2 regions of the Streptomyces sp. XY431 genome follow, and region 1 is predicted to be linked to the other one. Evidence: predicted binding sites of a transcription regulator. Region 1 holds the regulator's gene; the other holds the start of a gene.

Evidence for each region. Region 1 encodes HrcA, which represses chaperone genes, less so after heat shock. Its sites were predicted from a motif close to TTNGCACTCNGNNNNNCNGAGTGCNAA; they were not measured.
Region 2: a site for HrcA is predicted at 8,643-8,669, ahead of groES (co-chaperone GroES). Genes of this name have one in related genera too.

Annotation. Positions count from the first base shown of each region.
Region 1 covers NZ_LGDO01000457.1:105,577-115,371, reverse strand. Annotated here, with positions in the region: gene ADK60_RS29085 (AMP-dependent synthetase/ligase) at 1-88, shown strand, start outside; gene hemW (radical SAM family heme chaperone HemW) at 179-1,408, shown strand; gene ADK60_RS29075 (Uma2 family endonuclease) at 1,449-2,006, shown strand; gene ADK60_RS29070 (DUF3097 domain-containing protein) at 1,997-2,830, opposite strand; gene ADK60_RS29065 (DUF2785 domain-containing protein) at 2,851-3,630, opposite strand; gene pspAB (PspA-associated protein PspAB) at 3,694-4,281, opposite strand; gene htpX (zinc metalloprotease HtpX) at 4,355-5,275, opposite strand; gene hrcA (heat-inducible transcriptional repressor HrcA) at 5,549-6,583, shown strand; gene dnaJ (molecular chaperone DnaJ) at 6,659-7,798, shown strand; gene ADK60_RS29040 (16S rRNA (uracil(1498)-N(3))-methyltransferase) at 7,880-8,629, shown strand; gene ADK60_RS29035 (S41 family peptidase) at 8,707-9,795, shown strand, end outside.
Region 2 covers NZ_LGDO01000346.1:75,705-85,499, reverse strand. Annotated here, with positions in the region: gene ADK60_RS25715 (GuaB3 family IMP dehydrogenase-related protein) at 1-641, opposite strand, end outside; gene guaB (IMP dehydrogenase) at 825-2,330, opposite strand; gene shbA (RNA polymerase sigma factor ShbA) at 2,604-3,272, opposite strand; gene ADK60_RS25700 (response regulator transcription factor) at 3,590-4,201, opposite strand; gene ADK60_RS25695 (WhiB family transcriptional regulator) at 4,772-5,098, shown strand; gene ADK60_RS25690 (LysR family transcriptional regulator) at 5,279-6,283, opposite strand; gene groL (chaperonin GroEL) at 6,454-8,082, opposite strand; gene groES (co-chaperone GroES) at 8,196-8,501, opposite strand; gene ADK60_RS25675 (THUMP-like domain-containing protein) at 8,769-9,795, shown strand, end outside.

The DNA of each region.
Region 1 (9,795 bases):
CCCGAGCCTGAAGATCAAGCGCCCGGTGGTGGAGCGGACCTACGCGGACGAGGTCACCGCGATGTACTCGGGCGCCAACGAGGCCTGAGCCCGGCCCCGTCCCGCTCCGTAGCACTCCGTACCACTCCGTCCCGTACGGCCCGGGGGGATCACTCCGGCCGTACGGGACAATGGGGTCATGCCCTCCGCACTCCCCGACGGTGAACCGGTACCGTCCGACGGCTCCCTGCCCGCGCACGCCCTCGACGGGCTCGGCTCGCGGCCGTTCGGCTTCTACCTGCACGTGCCGTACTGCGCCAGCCGCTGCGGCTACTGCGACTTCAACACCTACACCGCCACCGAGCTGCGCTCCTCCGGCACGGTCGCCTCCCAGGAGACCTACGCGGACAACGTGGTCGCCGAGGTCAGGATGGCCCGCCGGGTGCTCGGCGACGCCGCCCCGCCGGTGCGCACCGTCTTCCTGGGCGGCGGCACCCCGACCCTGCTGCCCGCCCGCGACCTGGTGGCGATGCTGGCCGCGATCCGCGAGGAGTTCGGGCTCGCCGAGGGGGCCGAGGTCACCACCGAGGCCAACCCGGAGTCCGTGGACCCGGCGTACCTGGCGGAGCTGCGCGAGGGCGGCTTCAACCGGATCTCCTTCGGCATGCAGTCGGCCCGCCCGCACGTGCTGAAGCTGCTCGACCGCCACCACACCCCCGGCCGGCCCGAGGCCTGCGTCGCCGAGGCGCGCGCGGCGGGCTTCGAGCACGTCAACCTCGACCTCATCTACGGCACCCCCGGCGAGTCCGACGACGACTGGCGGGCCTCCCTGGACGCCGCGATCGGCGCCGGCCCGGACCACGTCTCCGCCTACTCGCTGATCGTCGAGGAGGGCACCAGGCTGGCCGCCCGGGTCGGGCGCGGCGAACTGCCGATGATCGACGACGACGTGCACGCCGACCGCTACCTGATCGCCGAGGAGGCGCTGGCCGCGGCCGGCTACTCCTGGTACGAGGTCTCCAACTGGTCCACCACCCCCGAGGGCCGCTGCCGCCACAACGAGCTGTACTGGACCGGCGGCGACTGGTGGGGCGCCGGCCCCGGCGCGCACAGCCACGTCGGCGGCGTCCGCTGGTGGAACGCCAAACACCCCGCCGCCTACGCCCGCGCCCTCGCCGAGGGCCGCACCCCCGCCCAGGGCCGCGAGCGCCTCGCCGCCGAGGACCGCCGGGTCGAACGGATCCTGCTGGAGCTGCGCCTGGCCGAGGGCATCCCGCTGGACCTGCTGACGGAGACCGGCCTGAAGGCCGCGCGCCAGCACCTGGCCGACGGCCTCCTCGCCGCCACCCCCCACGCCGCCGGCCGCGCGGTCCTCACCCTCCGGGGCCGCCTGCTGGCGGACGCGGTGGTACGTGACCTGGTGGACTGAGACTCGTTAACGTGGTGTCAGCCGTCGGAGGGAGCGCGCAATGACCGCCATCGATGACCGGATGACTGGGATCTTCGAGAACCTGGAGGTCCCGGAAGGCTTCAAGGCCGAGCTCATCAGGGGGGAAATCGTGATGATGGCCGGGCCCGAGATGGCCCACAACCTCATCGTCGAGTCGATCGTCGACCAGATCCCGCGCGCGCGTTGGCACCGGCTCCAGACCCAGGACGTGGCGTTCCCGGCGGACGCCAGCGAGCCGCAGCCCGATCTCGTGGTGATCGAGCGGGGCGCAGCCGACGGTCCGGGGCGTCTGGTTCCCGCGCCCGCCGTGACGCTGGTGGTCGAGGTCGTGTCGAAGACCAGCGTGCTGCGCGACTACCGGACCAAGCGGGAGCTGTACGCCGAGGGCGCGATCCCCGTGTACCTGATCGTCGATCCGATCAAGGGCCTCTGTGTCCTGCTCACCGAACCGGCCCGGGCGGCGGCCTCGGGGCTGCCCGACTACGTGACCGAGCGGACCACCAAGTTCGGCGAGCCGGTTCCGGTGGACCTGCTGGGCATCACGCTCGACACCACGGAGTTCCGGCCCTACTCCTGACCCGGCAGGGTCACGAAGTCGATCAGCTCCTCGACCTTGCCCAGCAGCTCGGGCTCCAGGTCCCGGTAGGAGTTCACCTTCGACAGGATGTGCTTCCACGCCGCCGGGGTGTCCTCGGGCCAGTTCAGGCGGCGGCAGGTGCCGGTCTTCCAGTCCTCGCCCCTGGGGACGGCGGGCCAGGCCGGGATGCCCACGGAGGACGGTTTCACGGCCTGCCAGACGTCGATGTAGGGGTGGCCGACGACCAGGACGTGCGGGCCGGTGACCCGGGCGGCGATGCGGTGCTCCTTGGTGCCCGGGAGCAGGTGGTCGACCAGGACGCCGAGCCGGCGCTCCGGGCCGGGGGCGAACCCGGCGACGATCGCGGGCAGGTCGTCGACGCCCTCCAGGTACTCGACGACCACGCCCTCGATCCGCAGGTCGTCGCCCCAGACCCGCTCCACCAGCTCGGCGTCGTGCCGGCCCTCGACGTAGATCCGCGACTCGCGGGCCACCCGGGCCCGGGCGCCGGGGACGGCGACCGAGCCGGAGGCGGTGCGGGCGGGGGTGCGGGCCGGGGCGGGGCCCGAGGGCCGGACCAGGGTGACCGTCCGGCCCTCCAGCAGGAAGCCGCGCGGGACCAGCGGGAACACCCGGTGCTTGCCGAACCGGTCCTCCAGGGTGACGGTGTGCCCCTCGGCGGTCCTCTCGCAGCGCACCACCGCCCCGCAGAAGCCGGTCGACACCTCCTCGACCACCAGGTCCCGCTCGGCGGGCACCTCCGGGGCGGGCACCTGCTTCTTCCACGGCGGGGTCAGGTCGGGTCCGTACTGGCGGCTGCGCATTCCCCGGAGTCTATGGGGCGTCAGCCGGTGAACGGAGAGTTCACCACCAGCAGCTCGGCGATCCGCGCGCGCAGGGCGGCGGAGTGCGGCAGCGGCACCGCTGCGCCGCCGCGTTCCATCCGGACGCCCCGGTCGGCGAGCACGTAGACGGCCCGCAGGGTGCGCAGGGTGTTGGAGACGACGGCGGGCACGGCGCCCGCGGTCGCCGAGGGGCGGCGCGGCGGCTGCGCGCCGATCGGGTCGAGCCAGCCGAGGGCCTGGCGCTCGGTCAGCTCCGGGCGGGTGAGGATCTGGGCGACCGCGCGGCCGAGCCGGTCGTCCTCCATGGCGTCCAGCACGTGGTCGGTGGGGGCGAGCAGCCGGGCGGTGACCAGGTCCAGCAGCGGGGTGGGGTCGGCGAGCAGCGGGCCGCGGCCGAGGGCGGCCAGCAGGTCGGCGCCGTGGGCGACCGCGTGCAGCCAGCCGAGCCGGGGGTCGAAGCCGCGCAGGTCGGTCTCGTCGATGTACCAGCGGGCGAAGGCCTCCAGCCAGGCCGGGCGGTGGGCGCCGTGGTCGGCGAGGTCGGCGAGGACCAGCGGGGCGAAGGTGCGGGCCTGGATCTCGGGGTCGGTGAGGCGTTCGGCCATCTCGTCGCCGAGCGCGAGGCGCTGCTCGGGCGTGAGCAGCGGTACCCAGCGGCACAGCTGCTCCAGCGCGAGGCTGTCGCGGACGTGCGGGTCGGGCGAGCGCAGCGCGGCGCTGACGGCGGCGAGGGTGTCGGGGGCGGGGGCGGCGGATTCGAGTGCGGTCCAGTTGATCACGGGCGGACCCTAGGGGCCGGGGCGGCCGGGGGCCACCGAATTACCGGCCCGGCGGCCGCCGGTTCACAGCCCCGGCGCGCCCCAGACCGGGAACCAGCGGGTGAGGTCCTTCTCCAGCCGCAGGTCGTTGCCGAGCATCGCGTTGACCTCCAGCTCCAGTGGGTTGTCGCGCTTCTCCCCGCCGCCGGGCAGTGGCGCGAAGGGGTAGAAGGTGCCGCGCTTGTACAGGTAGACCAGGGCCAGCGGCCGCTGTCCCTCGGCGTCGCGGAAGCCGACCAGGGAGCACAGCAGTTGGGGGCCGAAGCCGTGCGCCTCGAGTTCGCTGTTGACCGCGTGCAGGTCGTTGACCAGTTCGGGCAGTTCGTCGGGCGCGTGCCGGGCGAGCAGCCAGGAGTAGCCGTAGGAGTCCTTGGACGCCTCGACGGGGACGCCGCCGCGTTCGGTGTCGGCGTCGAGCAGGGCCCGGACCTGCCGTTCGACCTCGTCGAAGGCGCCGCCCTCGACGGAGGCGAAGCAGACCGAGCCGAGTCCGGTGGGGCGGAAGCCGGCCGCGGCCTCCAGGGTGAGGGCGGCGGAGGGCACGCCGAACAGCTGGTCGAGGTCGGGTCTGACGGGCTTGGTGCGGCCGAACAGCGTGTCCAGGATGCCCACGGCGGTCCTTCCGGTCGGGGGGCGGGGGCGGTCGGGTGCGAACGGGCAGGGTGCGGGGGGCCGGACGGGCGGTTCAGCGGCCGAGCTCGGAGGAGATCTTCGCCAGCTGGGCCAGCCGCTGCTCCAGCGACGGGTGGGTGGAGAACAGCTGGGTGGCGGCCTCCCGGGCGCTGAGCGCCGGCGCGAAGTAGAACGCGTTGTAGGGCTGGGACTGGCGCAGGTCCCGGGTCGGAATGGCGGCGATCTGGCCGGTCACCTTGGTGAGTGCCGAGGCCAGCGCGCTGGGCCGCCCGGTGAGCTGGGCGGCGGCCCGGTCGGCGGCCAGCTCCCGGTAGCGGGAGAGCAGCCGGGTCAGCAGGAAGCTGATCGCGTAGACGGCGATCGACACCAGCGGGATCACCAGGGCGGCGATCGCGGCGTTGGAGTCGTTGTTGTTGCGCCCGCCGCCCATGAAGCCGCCGTACATGGCGATCCGGGTCATCGCGCCGGCCAGGACGCCGAGGAACCCGGCCACCGTCATCACGGCGACGTCCCGGTGGGCGACGTGCGACAGCTCGTGGGCGAGCACGCCCTCCAGTTCCTCGGGTTCCAGCCGGCGCAGCAGGCCGGTGGTGACGCAGACCACCGCGTTCTGCGGGTTGCGGCCGGTGGCGAAGGCGTTCGGCATGTCGTTCTCGGCGACCGCCACCCGGGGTTTGGGCATGTCGGCGAGCGCGCAGAGCCGGTCGACGGCGCCGTGCAGCTGCGGGTACTGCTCCGGGGTGACCCGGTGGGCGCCCATCGCCCGTTCGGTGATCCGGTCGCTGAACCAGAACTGGGCGACGAACAGGCCGCCCGAGATCAGCACGATGATCGGCCAGGCGCCGCGCAGCAGCACGATCAGCAGACCGGTGAATCCCACGTACAGCAGCCCGATCAGGAACATCGTCCCCACCATGCGGCCGGTCAGGCCGCGGTCGGGGGCGAAGCGGGTGTGCTGGCCCGAGCTCGACATCGCTGCTCCTCCGTTCGCCGTCCGCTTCCGATGCTGCCACCGGGCGGGCCCCGCGGCATCACCCGCGCGCCGCGGACTGCGGGCAGGATCACCCCGGCCGGGCCGTTCCTGCCGTCGGACCCGGGCCTTACACTGGCAGGTACGGTTCTGGCACTCGTGCGTTCAGAGTGCCAAGGCCGGGCCCCGCGGGGTCGGATCGGACAGCTCGAACACGGACACATGCCACGACGGTGTGTCACAACGGACAACGCGTGAAGACGGAGGTGCGTGCCCATGGCCGGTGAGGTCCGCCAGCTCGACGACCGCAAACTCGCGGTGCTTCGCGCGATCGTCCAGGACTACGTGGGGACGGAGGAGCCGGTCGGCTCCAAGGCCCTGGTCGAACGGCACAACCTCGGGGTCTCCCCGGCCACCGTCCGCAACGACATGGCGGCGCTGGAGGAGGAGGGGTACATCCACCAGCCGCACACCAGCGCCGGGCGGATCCCCACCGACAAGGGCTACCGGCTGTTCGTCGACAAGCTGGCCGAGGTCAAGCCGATGAGCGCGCCCGAGCGGCGGGCGATCCGGCACTTCCTCGACGGCGCGGTGGACCTCGACGACGTGGTCGCCCGCACGGTGCGGCTGCTCGCCCAGCTGACCCGCCAGGTCGCGGTGGTGCAGTACCCCTCGCTGAGCCGCTCCACGGTGCGGCACATCGAGCTGGTCGCGCTGGCCCCGGCCAAGGTGATGCTGGTGCTGATCATGAACACCGGCCGGGTCGAGCAGCGGCTGGTGGACTGCCCGGGCACGGTCGGCGAGACCGTGCTGGCGGACCTCCGGGGCCGGATCAACGCCCGGGCCGCCGGCCAGCGGCTCCCGGACGTCCCGGGGCTGCTGGAGGAGCTGCCCGCGCAGTTCGAGGCGGCCGACCGGCCGACCGTGTCCACGGTGCTGGCGACGCTCTTCGAGACCCTCGCCGAGCAGCGCGAGGAGCGGATCATGCTGGCCGGCACGGCCAACCTGACCCGCTTCGGCCACGACTTCCCGCTGACCATCCAGCCGGTGCTGGAGGCGCTGGAGGAGCAGGTCGTCCTGCTCCGCCTCCTGGGTGAGACCGCGGACGCCGGGATGACGGTCCGGATCGGGCGGGAGAACGCCTACGAAGGGCTGAATTCCACCTCGGTCGTCTCGGTCGGTTACGGTTCGGGCGACGAGAGCGTGGCCAAACTGGGGGTGATCGGTCCGACCCGGATGGACTACCCGGGCACAATGGGGGCGGTGCGAGCGGTGGCACGGTACGTGGGTCAGATTCTGGCCGAGTCGTAGGAACGGTCGTCGTCGGACAGCTGACGGCGCCCGAAGTCGCAAGCACTCACACAGGCGGAACAAGCGGAGCATTTGGTGGCCACGGACTACTACGCGGTACTCGGCGTCCGACGGGATGCGGGGCAGGACGAGATCAAGAAGGCGTTCCGGCGCCTGGCACGCGAACTGCACCCGGACGTCAACCCGGACCCGAAGACGCAGGAGCGGTTCAAGGAGATCAACGCCGCCTACGAGGTGCTCTCCGACCCGCAGAAGCGCCAGGTCTACGACCTCGGCGGCGACCCGCTCTCGCCGAACGGCGGAGCCGGTGCGGGCTTCGGCGCGGGCGCGGCGGGCTTCGGCTTCTCCGACATCATGGACGCCTTCTTCGGCGCCGCCTCCGGCCAGCGCGGACCGCGCTCCCGGACCAGGCGCGGCCAGGACGCCATGATCCGGCTGGAGATCACCCTGGAGGAGGCCGCGTTCGGCACCACCAAGGAACTCCAGGTCGACACCGCCGTCACCTGCACCACCTGCAGCGGCGAGGGCGCCGCGCCCGGCACCTCCGCGCAGACCTGCGACATGTGCCGCGGCAAGGGCGAGGTCTCCCAGGTCACCCGGTCCTTCCTGGGCCAGGTCATGACCTCCCGCCCCTGCCCGCAGTGCCAGGGCTTCGGCACCGTCGTGCCGACCCCGTGCCCGGAGTGCGCCGGCGACGGCCGGGTCCGCGCCCGCCGCACCCTGACCGTCAAGATCCCGGCCGGGGTCGACAACGGCACCCGGATCCAGCTGGCCGGCGAGGGCGAGGTCGGCCCCGGCGGCGGCCCGGCCGGCGACCTCTACGTCGAGATCGCCGAGACCAGCCACCCGACCTTCCAGCGGCGCGGCGACGACCTGCACTGCACGGTCACCATCCCGATGACGGCGGCCTCGCTCGGCACCCAGGTGCCGCTGCAGACCCTGGACGGGATCGAGGAGGTCGACATCCGGCCCGGCACCCAGTCCGGCCAGTCGATCCCGCTGCACGGCCGGGGCATCACCCACCTGCGCGGCGGCGGCCGGGGCGACCTGATAGTGCATGTCGAGGTGCAGACGCCCACCAAGCTCGACGCCGAGCAGGAGGAGCTGCTGCGCCGCCTGGCGGTGCTGCGCGGCGAGGAGCGGCCGTCCGGCCAGTTCGCGCCCGGGCAGCAGGGGCTGTTCTCCCGGCTGAAGGACGCCTTCAACGGCCGGTAGCCGTCCCGCGCGGGGGTGCCGAGGCTTCCTCGGCACCCCTTTCGCGTTCCCGTTCCCGTTCCCACCCCGGAGGTTCCCCGCATGACCGCGCCCGTGTTCGTCGTCGACACCGAGCGGATCGCCGCCGCCGCGCCGGGCGCGTCCGTCCGGCTGGACGGGCCGGAGGGCCGGCACGCCGCCGCGGTGAAGCGGCTGGAACCGGGCGAGGCGGTCACCCTGGCCGACGGCCGGGGCCTCGGCGTGGACGGCACCGTCGCGGCGGTGCACGGCAAGGACGCGATCGAGGTGACGGTGACGGCCGTGCGCCGCGAGCCGGAGCCGGCGCCGCGGATCGTCGTCGTCCAGGCGCTGCCCAAGGGCGACCGGGGCGAGCTGGCGGTGGAGACCATGACCGAGGTCGGCGTGGACGTGGTGATCCCCTGGGCGGCGTCGCGCTGCATCACCCAGTGGAAGGGCGAGCGCGGCGCCAAGGCGCTCGCCAAGTGGCGGGCCACCGCCCGGGAGGCCGGCAAGCAGTCCCGGCGGCTGCGCTTCCCCGAGGTCCGCGAGGCGATGACCACCCGGCAGCTGGCCCCGGTACTGGCCGGCGCCGCGTTCGCCGCCGTGCTGCACGAGGAGGGCGCCGAACCGCTGGCCTCCGCCGCGCTGCCCGCGGGCGGGGACCTGGTGCTGGTGGTCGGCCCGGAGGGCGGCGTCTCCCCGGAGGAGCTGGCCGCCTTCGCCGAGGCCGGCGCGAAGCCGTACCGGCTCGGCCCCTCGGTGCTGCGCACCTCCACGGCCGGGGTGGCGGCCGGCGCGCTGCTGCTGGGCCGCACCGGCCGCTGGGCCTGACACCGGCATCCCCCGTGGGGGTTCGCGGACCGCGAACTGCGGGCGCGCCGCACCCCCGCTTGCCTAGGGTGGCGACCGTGAGCGAACCCGAGAGCACCCCCGAGGGCGCCTACCTGCGCCACCCGCACCTGCACGGCGACCTGATCACCTTCGTGGCCGAGAACGACGTGTGGCTCGCCCCGCTGGAAGGCGGCCGGGCCTGGCGGCTGACCGCCGACCACCGTCCGGTCCGCAGACCGATGTTCTCCCCGGACGGCCGCCACGTCGCCTTCACCTCCACCCGCGACGGCGCCCCCGAGGTGCACGTGGTCCCGGTGGACGGCGGACCGTCCCGGCGGCTGACCCACTGGGGCGACGCGCAGACCCAGCTGCGCGGCTGGACGGCCGACGGCCGGCCGATCGCCACCACCGCCGCCGGGCAGGCCTCGCTGCGCCGCACCTGGGCGCGGGCGGTGCCGCTGGACGGCGGCGAGGCGGCCCGGCTGCCGTACGGCCCGGTCGGCGGGCTGGCCTTCGAGCCCGGCGGCGACCGGGTGCTGCTGGTCTCCGCCTACGCCACCGAGCCGGCCTGGTGGAAGCGCTACCGGGGCGGGCGGACCGGCCGGCTCTGGATCGGCGTCGACCGCTTCGAGCGCGTCCACGAGGAGCTGGCCGGGCACATCGAGTCGCCGCTGTGGGTGGGCGGGCGGATCGCCTTCCTCTCCGACCACGAGGGCGTCGGCGCGCTGTACTCCAGCCTCCCGGACGGCTCCGACCTGCGCCGGCACGGCATCTCGCCGGAGGGCTTCTACGCCCGCACCGCCACCACCGACGGGAGCCGGGTGGTCTGGCACAGCGCCGGCGACCTGTGGCTGCTGACGGACCTGGACGGCGCCGAGCCGCGCCGCCTGGACGTCCGCCCGGCCGGTCCGCGCACCGGCCGCCGCCCCCGCCCGGTGTCCGCCGCGCACTGGCTGGAGGGCGTCGCCCCGGACCGCACCGGGCGGGCCGGGGCCGTGGTGGTGCGCGGCTCCGTGTACTGGCTGACCCACCGGGAGGGCCCGGCCCGGGTGCTGGACGAGACACCGGGCGTGCGCGGCCGGCTGGCCCGGGTGGTGCCGGGCCCGGCCGGCGAGGACGCCGCCCAGGGCGTGGTCTGGGTGACCGACGCCGAGGGCGAGGACGCG
Region 2 (9,795 bases), on a different contig from region 1:
AGCACGCCGGCCGCGCCGGTGCGCATCAGGTGCAGGGCGGCGGTGTAGGTGGCGCAGCCGCCGACGATGACCGGGACGTCCAGCTCGTAGATGAACTGCTTCAGGTTGAGCGGCTCGGCGGCACCGGAGACGTGCTCGGCCGAGACGGTGGTGCCGCGGATGACGAAGACGTCGACCCCGGCGTCCACGACGGCCTTGGAGAACTCGGCGGTGCGCTGCGGCGAGAGCGCGGCGGCGGTGACCACACCCGAGTCGCGGACCTCCTGGATCCGCTGCTTGATCAGCTCGGCCTTGATCGGCTCCGAGTAGATCTCCTGCAGACGGCGGGTGGCGGCGGCCTCGTCGGTGATCGCGGCGATCTCGTCGAGCAGCGGCTGCGGGTCCTCGTAGCGGGTCCACAGGCCCTCGAGGTTCAGCACGCCCAGGCCGCCGAGGCGGCCGATGGTGATGGCCTGCTGCGGGGAGACCACGCTGTCCATGGGCGCGGCCAGGAACGGCAGCTCGAAACGGTAGGCGTCGATCTGCCAGGCGATCGAGACCTCCTTCGGGTCGCGCGTACGGCGACTGGGGACGACGGCGATGTCGTCGAAGGCGTACGCCCGGCGGCCGCGCTTGCCACGCCCGATCTCGATCTCAGTCACTTCGAGCCCTTCTGCTGGTATTGCTCATGCCCGGCCGGGTCACCCCGGCCGCCCCCCAGTATCCCGCACCCCCCGGGGGCCGCACGGCGCCGCCCCGTCCCCCGGACCGGCCGCGGACCGGCGCCCGGACAGCCCGGAGGGCCCGCCACCGGTCGGTGACGGGCCCTCCGGACCAGCGCGTGATCAGCCGCGGCTGGTGTAGTTCGGCGCCTCGACGGTCATCTGGATGTCGTGCGGGTGGCTCTCCTTGAGGCCCGCCGAGGTGATCCGGACGAACCGGCCCTTGCTCTCCATCTCGGCGACGGTGGCGGCACCCACGTAGCCCATGGTCTGACGCAGGCCGCCGACCAGCTGGTACAGCACCGCGGACAGCGGGCCGCGGTAGGGCACCTGGCCCTCGATGCCCTCGGCGATCAGCTTCTCGTCGGAGGTGACCTCGCCCTGGAAGTAGCGGTCCTTGGAGAAGGACCGCGCCTGGCCGCGGGTCTGCATGGCGCCCAGCGAGCCCATGCCGCGGTAGGACTTGAACTGCTTGCCGTTGATGAACAGCAGCTCGCCCGGGGACTCCTCGCAGCCGGCCAGCAGCGAGCCGAGCATCACGGTGTCGGCACCGGCGGCGAGCGCCTTGCCGATGTCGCCGGAGTACTGCAGGCCGCCGTCGCCGATGACCGGCACGCCGGCCGCCTGACAGGCCAGGGCCGCCTCGTAGATCGCGGTGACCTGCGGGACGCCGATGCCGGCGACCACGCGGGTGGTGCAGATGGAGCCCGGGCCGACGCCGACCTTGACGCCGTCCACGCCGGCGTCGATCAGCGCCTGGGCGCCGTCACGGGTGGCGACGTTGCCGCCGACCACGTCGACCCCGACGGCCGACTTGATCTTCGCGATCCAGGCCAGCGCGTTGTGGCTGTGGCCGTGCGAGGTGTCGACGACCAGGAAGTCCACGCCCGCCTGGACCAGGGCCTGGGCGCGGTCGAAGGCCTCGGCGCTGGCGCCGACGGCGGCGCCGACCAGCAGCCGGCCCTCGGCGTCCTTGGCGGCGTTCGGGTACTGCTCGGCCTTGACGAAGTCCTTGACGGTGATGAGGCCCTTGATCCGGCCCTCGTCGTCGACCAGCGGAAGCTTCTCGATCTTGTGGCGGCGGAGCAGCGCCATCGCGTCGACGCCGGAGATCCCGACCTTGCCGGTGATCAGCGGCATCGGGGTCATGATCTCGCGGACCCGGCGGCTGCGGTCCGACTCGAAGGCCATGTCGCGGTTGGTGACGATGCCGAGCAGCTTGCCGCTCTCGTCGGCGATCGGCACGCCGGAGATGCGGAACTTCGCGCACAGCGCGTCGGCCTCGCCCAGCGTGGTGTCCGGGCCGACCGTGATCGGGTCGGTGACCATGCCGGACTCGGAGCGCTTCACCAGGTCGACCTGGTTGGCCTGGTCCTCGACCGACAGGTTGCGGTGCAGGACGCCGACGCCGCCCTGACGGGCCATCGCGATCGCCATCCGCGCCTCGGTGACCTTGTCCATCGCGGCGGAGAGCAGCGGGATGTTCACCCGCACGTTGCGGGAGACCCGCGAGGAGGTGTCGACCTGGTTCGGCAGCACCTCGGACGCCCCCGGCAGCAGCAGGACGTCGTCGTACGTGAGCCCGAGCATCGCGAACTTCTCGGGTACGCCTGCGGCGTTGTAAGACATTTCGGGGGTACCTTCCGTGGCCGGCCTAATCCGCTCACGCCCGAGGGTGGGGGCGCAGTCATCAGCTACTCGGACCGCCGAAAGCCGGGTGTCCATTGGAGGATCCTCCAGGGGAACCCCACACGCACCGTCGGAACTTTGGCGACCCGCCCAGACGCCGATACCCCATCGTACTGGCACCGCGAACGGCTCCTCGTGCTGCCCTTGACAACACCGGCCCACCATGAGTCATTCCATGATTCGCCCGCGCGCCCCCAGGGCGGGAACCAGCCCCTAGGAGGACTCCTCCGCCAGGGCGCGGAGGCGGCTGAGGGCCCGGTGCTGGGCGACCCGGACGGCCCCCGGCGACATGCCGAGCACCTCGCCGGTCTCCTCCGCCGAGAGTCCGGCGGCCACCCGCAACAGCACCAGTTCGCGCTGCCGGGCCGGCAGGTTGGAGAGCAGCTCCTTGGCCCACGCGGCGTCGCTGCTGAGCAGCGCCCGCTCCTCCGGGCCGAGCGCGTCGTCCGGCACCTCCGGCAGGTCGTCCTGCGGGACCACGGTCGATCCGGGCCCGCGCATCGCGGCCCGCTGCAGATCGGCGATCTTGTGTGCGGCGATCCCGTAGACGAAGGCCTCGAACGGGCGGCCCAGGTCCCGGTAGCGGGGCAGTGCGCAGAGCACCGCGACGCAGACCTCCTGGGCGATGTCGTCGACATGGTGCCGGGCGCCGCCGGGCAGCCGGACCAGCCGGCCGCGGCAGTAGCGCAGCGCCAGCGGGTGGACGTGGGCGAGCAGGGCGTCGATCGCCGGGCCCTCGCCGCGGACGGCGGCCGCGACCAGCGCGGCGAGCGCGCCCGGCCCGTCGGCCGGATCCGCGTACGCCGGGCCGGGCCCGGGCGCGGAGGGCTCGGCCTCCACCGGGTCCGCCTCGCCGGGAGACCCCGTCACGTCGTCACGCATCGGTCCATGGTGCCTGGTCGCGCGGGAAAACGCGGCACCGCGTCCGGAGTTGTGCACCGGAACGTTATGCGGTGCCGCTCCGGTACGCACCACCGGCCCCTCCTGCACCGCACCGCCTCCCGCCCCACCGCCGCCGACGGTCCCGTCCGCGGCGCCGTCCGCCGAGTCTCCTGCGGCTGCGTGGTTCGCCGCAGTTCCTGTCCGCTGGTCCCCGAGGTGCTCCACTCCTCCATGGTGCAACCTCGGGGCCGTAACGTCACACGCCTCCGCAGGGGCAATCGCGAACAGCGGGCCGGAACCGGCGGCGGCGCCGGCGGTCAGCGGACCAGGCCCCACCGGAAGCCCAGGGCCACCGCGTGCGCGCGGTCCGAGGCGCCGAGCTTCTTGAACAGCCGCCGGGCGTGGGTCTTGACGGTGTCCTCGGAGAGGAACAGCTCACGGCCGATCTCGGCGTTGCTGCGGCCGTGGCTCATGCCCTCCAGCACCTGGATCTCACGTGCCGTCAGGGTCGGCGCGGCCCCCATGTCGGGGCTGCGCAGCCGCCGGGGGGCGAGCCGCCAGGTCGGGTCGGCGAGGGCCTGGGTCACGGTGGCCCGCAGTTCGGCGCGCGAGGCGTCCTTGTGCAGGTAACCGCGCGCACCCGCGGCGACCGCGAGCGCGACACCGTCGAGGTCCTCGGCGACGGTGAGCATGATGATCCGGGCACCGGGGTCGGCGGACAGCAGCCGCCGGACCGTCTCCACCCCGCCGAGGCCGGGCATCCGGACGTCCATCAGGACGAGATCGGAGCGGTCGGCCACCCAGCGGCGGAGGACCTCCTCCCCGTTCGTCGCGGTGGTGACCCGATCGACACCGGGTACGGTCGCGACCGCGCGGCGAAGCGCCTCGCGGGCGAGCGGGGAATCGTCGCAAACGAGAACGGAAGTCATGACTGTCGTCCTCCGCAGCTGATCCGCGTCACGTTGAGCCTCCTGGCTGGTACGAACCTCTCCGACACGGCCCACCGGCGTCAGACTCCGTGCTGATCGCCCAGGTTCCCCGCGATCGTTCCCGACGTCCGGCGTCCGCTAACCGCCTCCGCACTTCCAACGACCGTCACTCGAATGAGTTACGGCCTTCAGGGCCATCTCCACCACTGTACGTGGCCGACCCGTTACCGATCAGCCGCATCGCGGTGCACACGCCGCACTTTTGCCCAGCTCGCGCGCGGTCGGCGTACAACCCGCACACCCGCGCGGGGCTCCGCGCGCCGGTCGGCCACCCGATTGCCACGCTTGCGCCGGGCGACTGTCAGCTCGACAGTCATGCCCACTTTGCCCGTTTTTAGAGCTTTTGTATGGTCATTGACTGTTGTGCCACTCTGTGGGTGACTTGTCCATGGAGTTGCCGTAAGTCATATTTCCAGGTGTCCACACCGCGCCGGACGCCCCGCCGAGCCGACTCCAGCGCGACCCGCTGGTGACCGGCCCGCGGTCGACGACCTCTGAAGGGAATGAGCCATGGCAGATTTCTCCCGCCTCCCCGGCCCCAACGCGGATCTCTGGGACTGGCAGCTCTCCGCAGCCTGCCGCGGCGTGGACAGCTCCCTCTTCTTCCACCCCGAGGGAGAACGCGGCGCCGCCCGCAGTTCACGCGAAGCCAGTGCCAAGGAGGTCTGCACCCGCTGCCCGGTCCGCACCGAGTGCGCCGCGCACGCCCTGGCGGTCCGCGAGCCGTACGGCGTGTGGGGAGGTCTCACCGAGGACGAGCGCGAGGAGCTGATGGGCCGCTCGCGCCACCGTCTGGCGGAAGTGCCGCTGGTCGCTCCGGGCGTGTCGCAGCAGTAGGCGGCCGGTTCCGCGCCGGCCAGGAGAAACGTTTCTCCACCGGCGATCTCCCCCGGCCTCCCACCGACCCCCCTGCGGCCCTTCCGACCCCCTCCGGGTGACCTCCGTCCGGAACCCGGCCCCGCCGGCCCGGTCCCGCCCGGCGGCCCGCTCCTCCGGCGGCCGGGCGGGGCGGCGGTGTCAGCGGCCGGCGGCCGCCCCGGACAGCCGCTCCAGCATCAGCGCCACCGCCGGCACCTCGGCGAGGTCCGGCAGGGTCAGCGCGACCACCTGCCGTACCGCCGGCGCCCCCGAGGCGGCGTGCACCGCCACCGTCGCCACCCCGTCCGGGCGCACCGACTCCAGCGCCAGTCCGGGCAGCACCGCCACCCCGAGCCCGGCCGCCACCAGCCCGACCACCGCCGGGTAGTCGTCGGTGGCGAAGTCGATCCGCGGCTCGAAGCCGGCCCCCGCGCACAGCTCCACCAGGTGGCCCCGGCACTGCGGGCAGCCGGCGATCCACTGCTCCTCCGCCAGCTCGGCCAGCTCCACCGGCCCGCCGCGCCCGGCCAGCCGGTGCCCGGCGGGCAGCAGGCCGACCAGCGGGTCGTCCAGCAGCGGGGTGGCCACCAGGTCGGACCAGTCGGCGCCGGCGCTCAGCTGCTGGGCCTCCAGATTGGCCTCGGCGCGCGCCTCCCGCGGCGTGCTGTGCGCGGGCGCCGACGCGGTCGCGAGGGCGGAACCGGGGGCCTGCGGATAGCGGAAGGCGAGCGCGACCTCGCACTCGCCGCCGCGCAGCATCGCCAGCGACTCCGGCGGCTCCGCCTCGACCAGCGACACGCGGACCCCCGGATGGGTGCCCCGCAGCCGGGCGACGGCCGGCGGCACCAGGGTCGAGCTGGCGGTCGGGAAGGACACCAGGCGGACCCGTCCGGCCCGCAGTCCGGCGATCGCCGCCACCTCCTCCTCGGCGGCGGAGAGTCCGGCGAGGATTCCGGTGGCATGCTTGAGCAGCACCCGGCCGGCCTCGCTGAGCTGCATCCCGCGGCCCGAACGGACCACCAGCGGGGTGTCCACGGACTTCTCCAGGGCCTTCATCTGCTGGCTGATCGCGGGCTGGGTGCAACCCAGCTCACGAGCGGCGGCGGAGAAGGAGCCGGTGCGGGCGACGGCACGCAGGACGCGCAGATGGCGGGCCTCGATCATGCCTCCAAGATATAAGGCATTCTTTGCAACTAGCAAAATTCAACTGATAGTTGAAGGATGGAACACACCGGTGCGGCCTCGCCCGGGCCCGGCCGGTGCCGCAACGCCGGAGGCCCGGCCCGCCACCCCCAGCGGGGCGCGGACCGGGCCTCCGGTCAGTGCTTCGGGCCTCAGTGCGAGTGGCCGTGACCGCCGTGGCCGTGACCGGCGTCGGCCTCCTCCTCCTTCTTCTCCACCACGAGGGTCTCGGTGGTGAGAAGCAGGGAGGCGATCGACGCGGCGTTCTCCAGGGCGGAGCGGGTGACCTTGACCGGGTCGATGACGCCGGCCTTCACCAGGTCGCCGTACTCGCCGGTGGCCGCGTTGTAGCCCTGGCCCAGCTCCAGCTCGGCGACCTTGGAGGTGATGACGTAGCCCTCCAGGCCGGCGTTCTGGGCGATCCAGCGCAGCGGCTCGTGCAGCGCCTTGCGGACGACCGCGACACCGGTGGCCTCGTCGCCGGACAGGCCCAGGCCACCGTCCAGCACCTTGGCGGCGTGGACCAGGGAGGCGCCACCACCGGCGACGATGCCCTCCTCGACCGCGGCACGGGTCGCCGAGATGGCGTCCTCCAGGCGGTGCTTGCGCTCCTTCAGCTCCACCTCGGTGGCGGCACCGACACGGATGACGCAGACGCCGCCGGCCAGCTTGGCCAGGCGCTCCTGCAGCTTCTCGCGGTCCCAGTCCGAGTCGGTGTTGGCGATCTCGCCCTTGATCTGGGCGACCCGACCGGTCACGGCCTCGGAGTCACCGGCACCGTCGACGACGATCGTCTCGTCCTTGGTGACGGTCACGCGGCGGGCGGAGCCCAGCACGTCCAGACCGGCCTGGTCGAGCTTGAGGCCGACCTCCTCGGAGATCACGGTGCCGCCGGTGAGGACGGCCAGGTCGCCGAGGATCGCCTTGCGGCGGTCGCCGAAGCCCGGGGCCTTGACGGCCACCGCGTTGAAGGTGCCGCGGATCTTGTTCACCACGAGGGTGGACAGCGCCTCGCCGTCGACGTCCTCGGCGATGATCAGCAGCGGGCGGGAGGTGCCGCCCTGGAGGATCTTCTCCAGCAGCGGCAGCAGCTCCTGGATGGAGGAGATCTTGCCCTGGTTGATCAGGATGTACGGGTCCTCGAGGACCGCTTCCTGACGCTCCGCGTCGGTGACGAAGTACGGCGACAGGTAGCCCTTGTCGAACTGCATGCCCTCGGTGAAGTCCAGCTCCACGCCGAAGGTGTTCGACTCCTCGACGGTGATGACACCGTCCTTGCCGACCTTGTCGATCGCCTCGGCGATCAGCTCGCCGACCTGGGTGTCCTGGGCGGAGAGGCTCGCGACGGCGGCGACGTCGTCCTTGCCCTCGATCTCGCGGGCGACCGACAGCAGGTGCTCGGAGACGGCGGCGACGGCCTTGTCGATGCCCTTCTTCAGGGCGGCCGGGCCGGCGCCCGCGGCGACGTTGCGCAGACCCTCGTTGACCAGGGCCTGGGCCAGCACGGTGGCGGTGGTGGTGCCGTCACCCGCGACGTCGTTGGTCTTGGTGGCGACCTCCTTGACGAGCTGCGCGCCAAGGTTCTCGTACGGGTCGTCGAGCTCGACCTCACGGGCGATGGTGACACCGTCGTTGGTGATGGTCGGGGCGCCGAACTTCTTGTCGATGACGACGTTGCGGCCCTTGGGGCCGATGGTCACCTTGACGGTGTCGGCCAGCTTGTTGACACCGCGCTCGAGCGAGCGGCGGGCGTCCTCGTCGAACTGCAGGATCTTCGGCATGTTCCCTATTCCTTCGGGGTGCGGCCGTCGCGGGCCGCTCGACTACGTGAACCAACAGCCACGCCCCGGCCCCTGTCACTAGGGACACGGATCCGGGGCGTGGCTGAACGCTTTTACTTCTCGATGATGGCGAGAACGTCGCGCGCGGAGAGCACCAGGTACTCCTCGCCCTGGTACTTCACCTCGGTGCCGCCGTACTTCGAGTACAGGACGATGTCACCCACGGCGACGTCGAGCGGCAGACGCTGGCCGTCCTCGAAGCGGCCCGGGCCGACAGCCAGGACGACGCCCTCCTGGGGCTTCTCCTTGGCGGTGTCCGGGATAACCAGGCCGGAGGCCGTGGTGGTCTCGGCGTCGAGCGGCTGGACCACAATGCGGTCCTCGAGCGGCTTGATGGCAACCTTGCTGCTGGTGGTCACGTCCGAGCTCCCCTTCGGAGATTACGGGGTTTTCTAACGGGTAGGGGCGAACTCACGGATCTGCCGTCGCGGGGGTCAGACACGCATTGTCGCGTTAGCACTCCCCCGGTGGTGAGTGCTAGTGACGACCATAGGCCGCCGTTAGCACTCAGTCAACCAGAGTGCCAACGCCACGCGGGCCGGTCCTGTCGGAGGCACCCGTGACCGCGCGCTCCCGCCCGCGGGGCCGGCGCCCCGGGCCCGCCCGTGACCGGGGAGAATGAGCGGGTGGAGAACGACGACCTGCGGGCCCTGCTGACCGAGCGGGGCCAGGCCCTGCTCGCCGAACTGCGCGAGTTCGCGCCCGAGGAGGAGCTGGCACTCGCCACCCGGCTGCGCAAGGAGCACCCCGCCGAGCTGGTGTCGGCCGCCTTCGGGCAGGCCCGGCTGCGGCAGCGGGCCCGGGCCAAGTTCGGCGCCGACGCCGATCTCATGTACTTCACGCCCAACGGCGTCGAGCAGTCCACCCGGCGCGAGGTCGCCGAGTGGCGGGCGGAACGGTTCGCCGGGCTCGGGGTGAAGCGGCTGGCCGACCTCTGCTGCGGCATCGGCGGCGACGTCCTGGCGCTGGCCCGGGCCGGGATCGAGGTGCTCGCCGTCGACCGGGACCCGGCGGCCTGTGCCGCCCTCGCCGCCAACGCGGCCGCCCTGGGCCTGGCCGACCTGGTCGAGGTGCGCTGCGCGGACGTCGCCGAGGTCGACGTCACCGGCTACGACGCGGTGTTCACCGACCCCGCCCGACGCACCGCGCGCGGCCGGGTCTTCGACCCCGAGGCGTACGCCCCGCCGCTGTCCTGGGCGATCGAGGCCGGCCGGCGGGCCCCCGTCGGCGCGCTCAAGGTGGCGCCCGGCATCCCGCACGAGGCCGTGCCGGCCGACGCCGAGGCCGAGTGGGTCTCGGACCACGGCGACGTCAAGGAGGCGGTGCTCTGGTTCGGCACCCGGGCCGGGCACCCGCACCGCGCCACCCTGCTGCCGCAGCGGGCCGGCCTCACCGGCGGCGACCTGCCCGACCCCCCGGCCGGACCGGTCGGCCGCTACCTGTACGAGCCGGACGGCGCCGTGATCCGCGCCCATCTGGTCGCGGAGGTGGCCGGGCTGGTGAACGGGCGGCTGATCGATCCGAAGATCGCCTACCTGACCTCCGACGAGCTGGTCGACACCCCGTACGCGCACGCCTTCGAGCTGACCGACGTGATGCCGTTCCACATCAAGAAGCTCAAGGCGCTGCTGCGCGAGCGGAAGGTCGGCACGG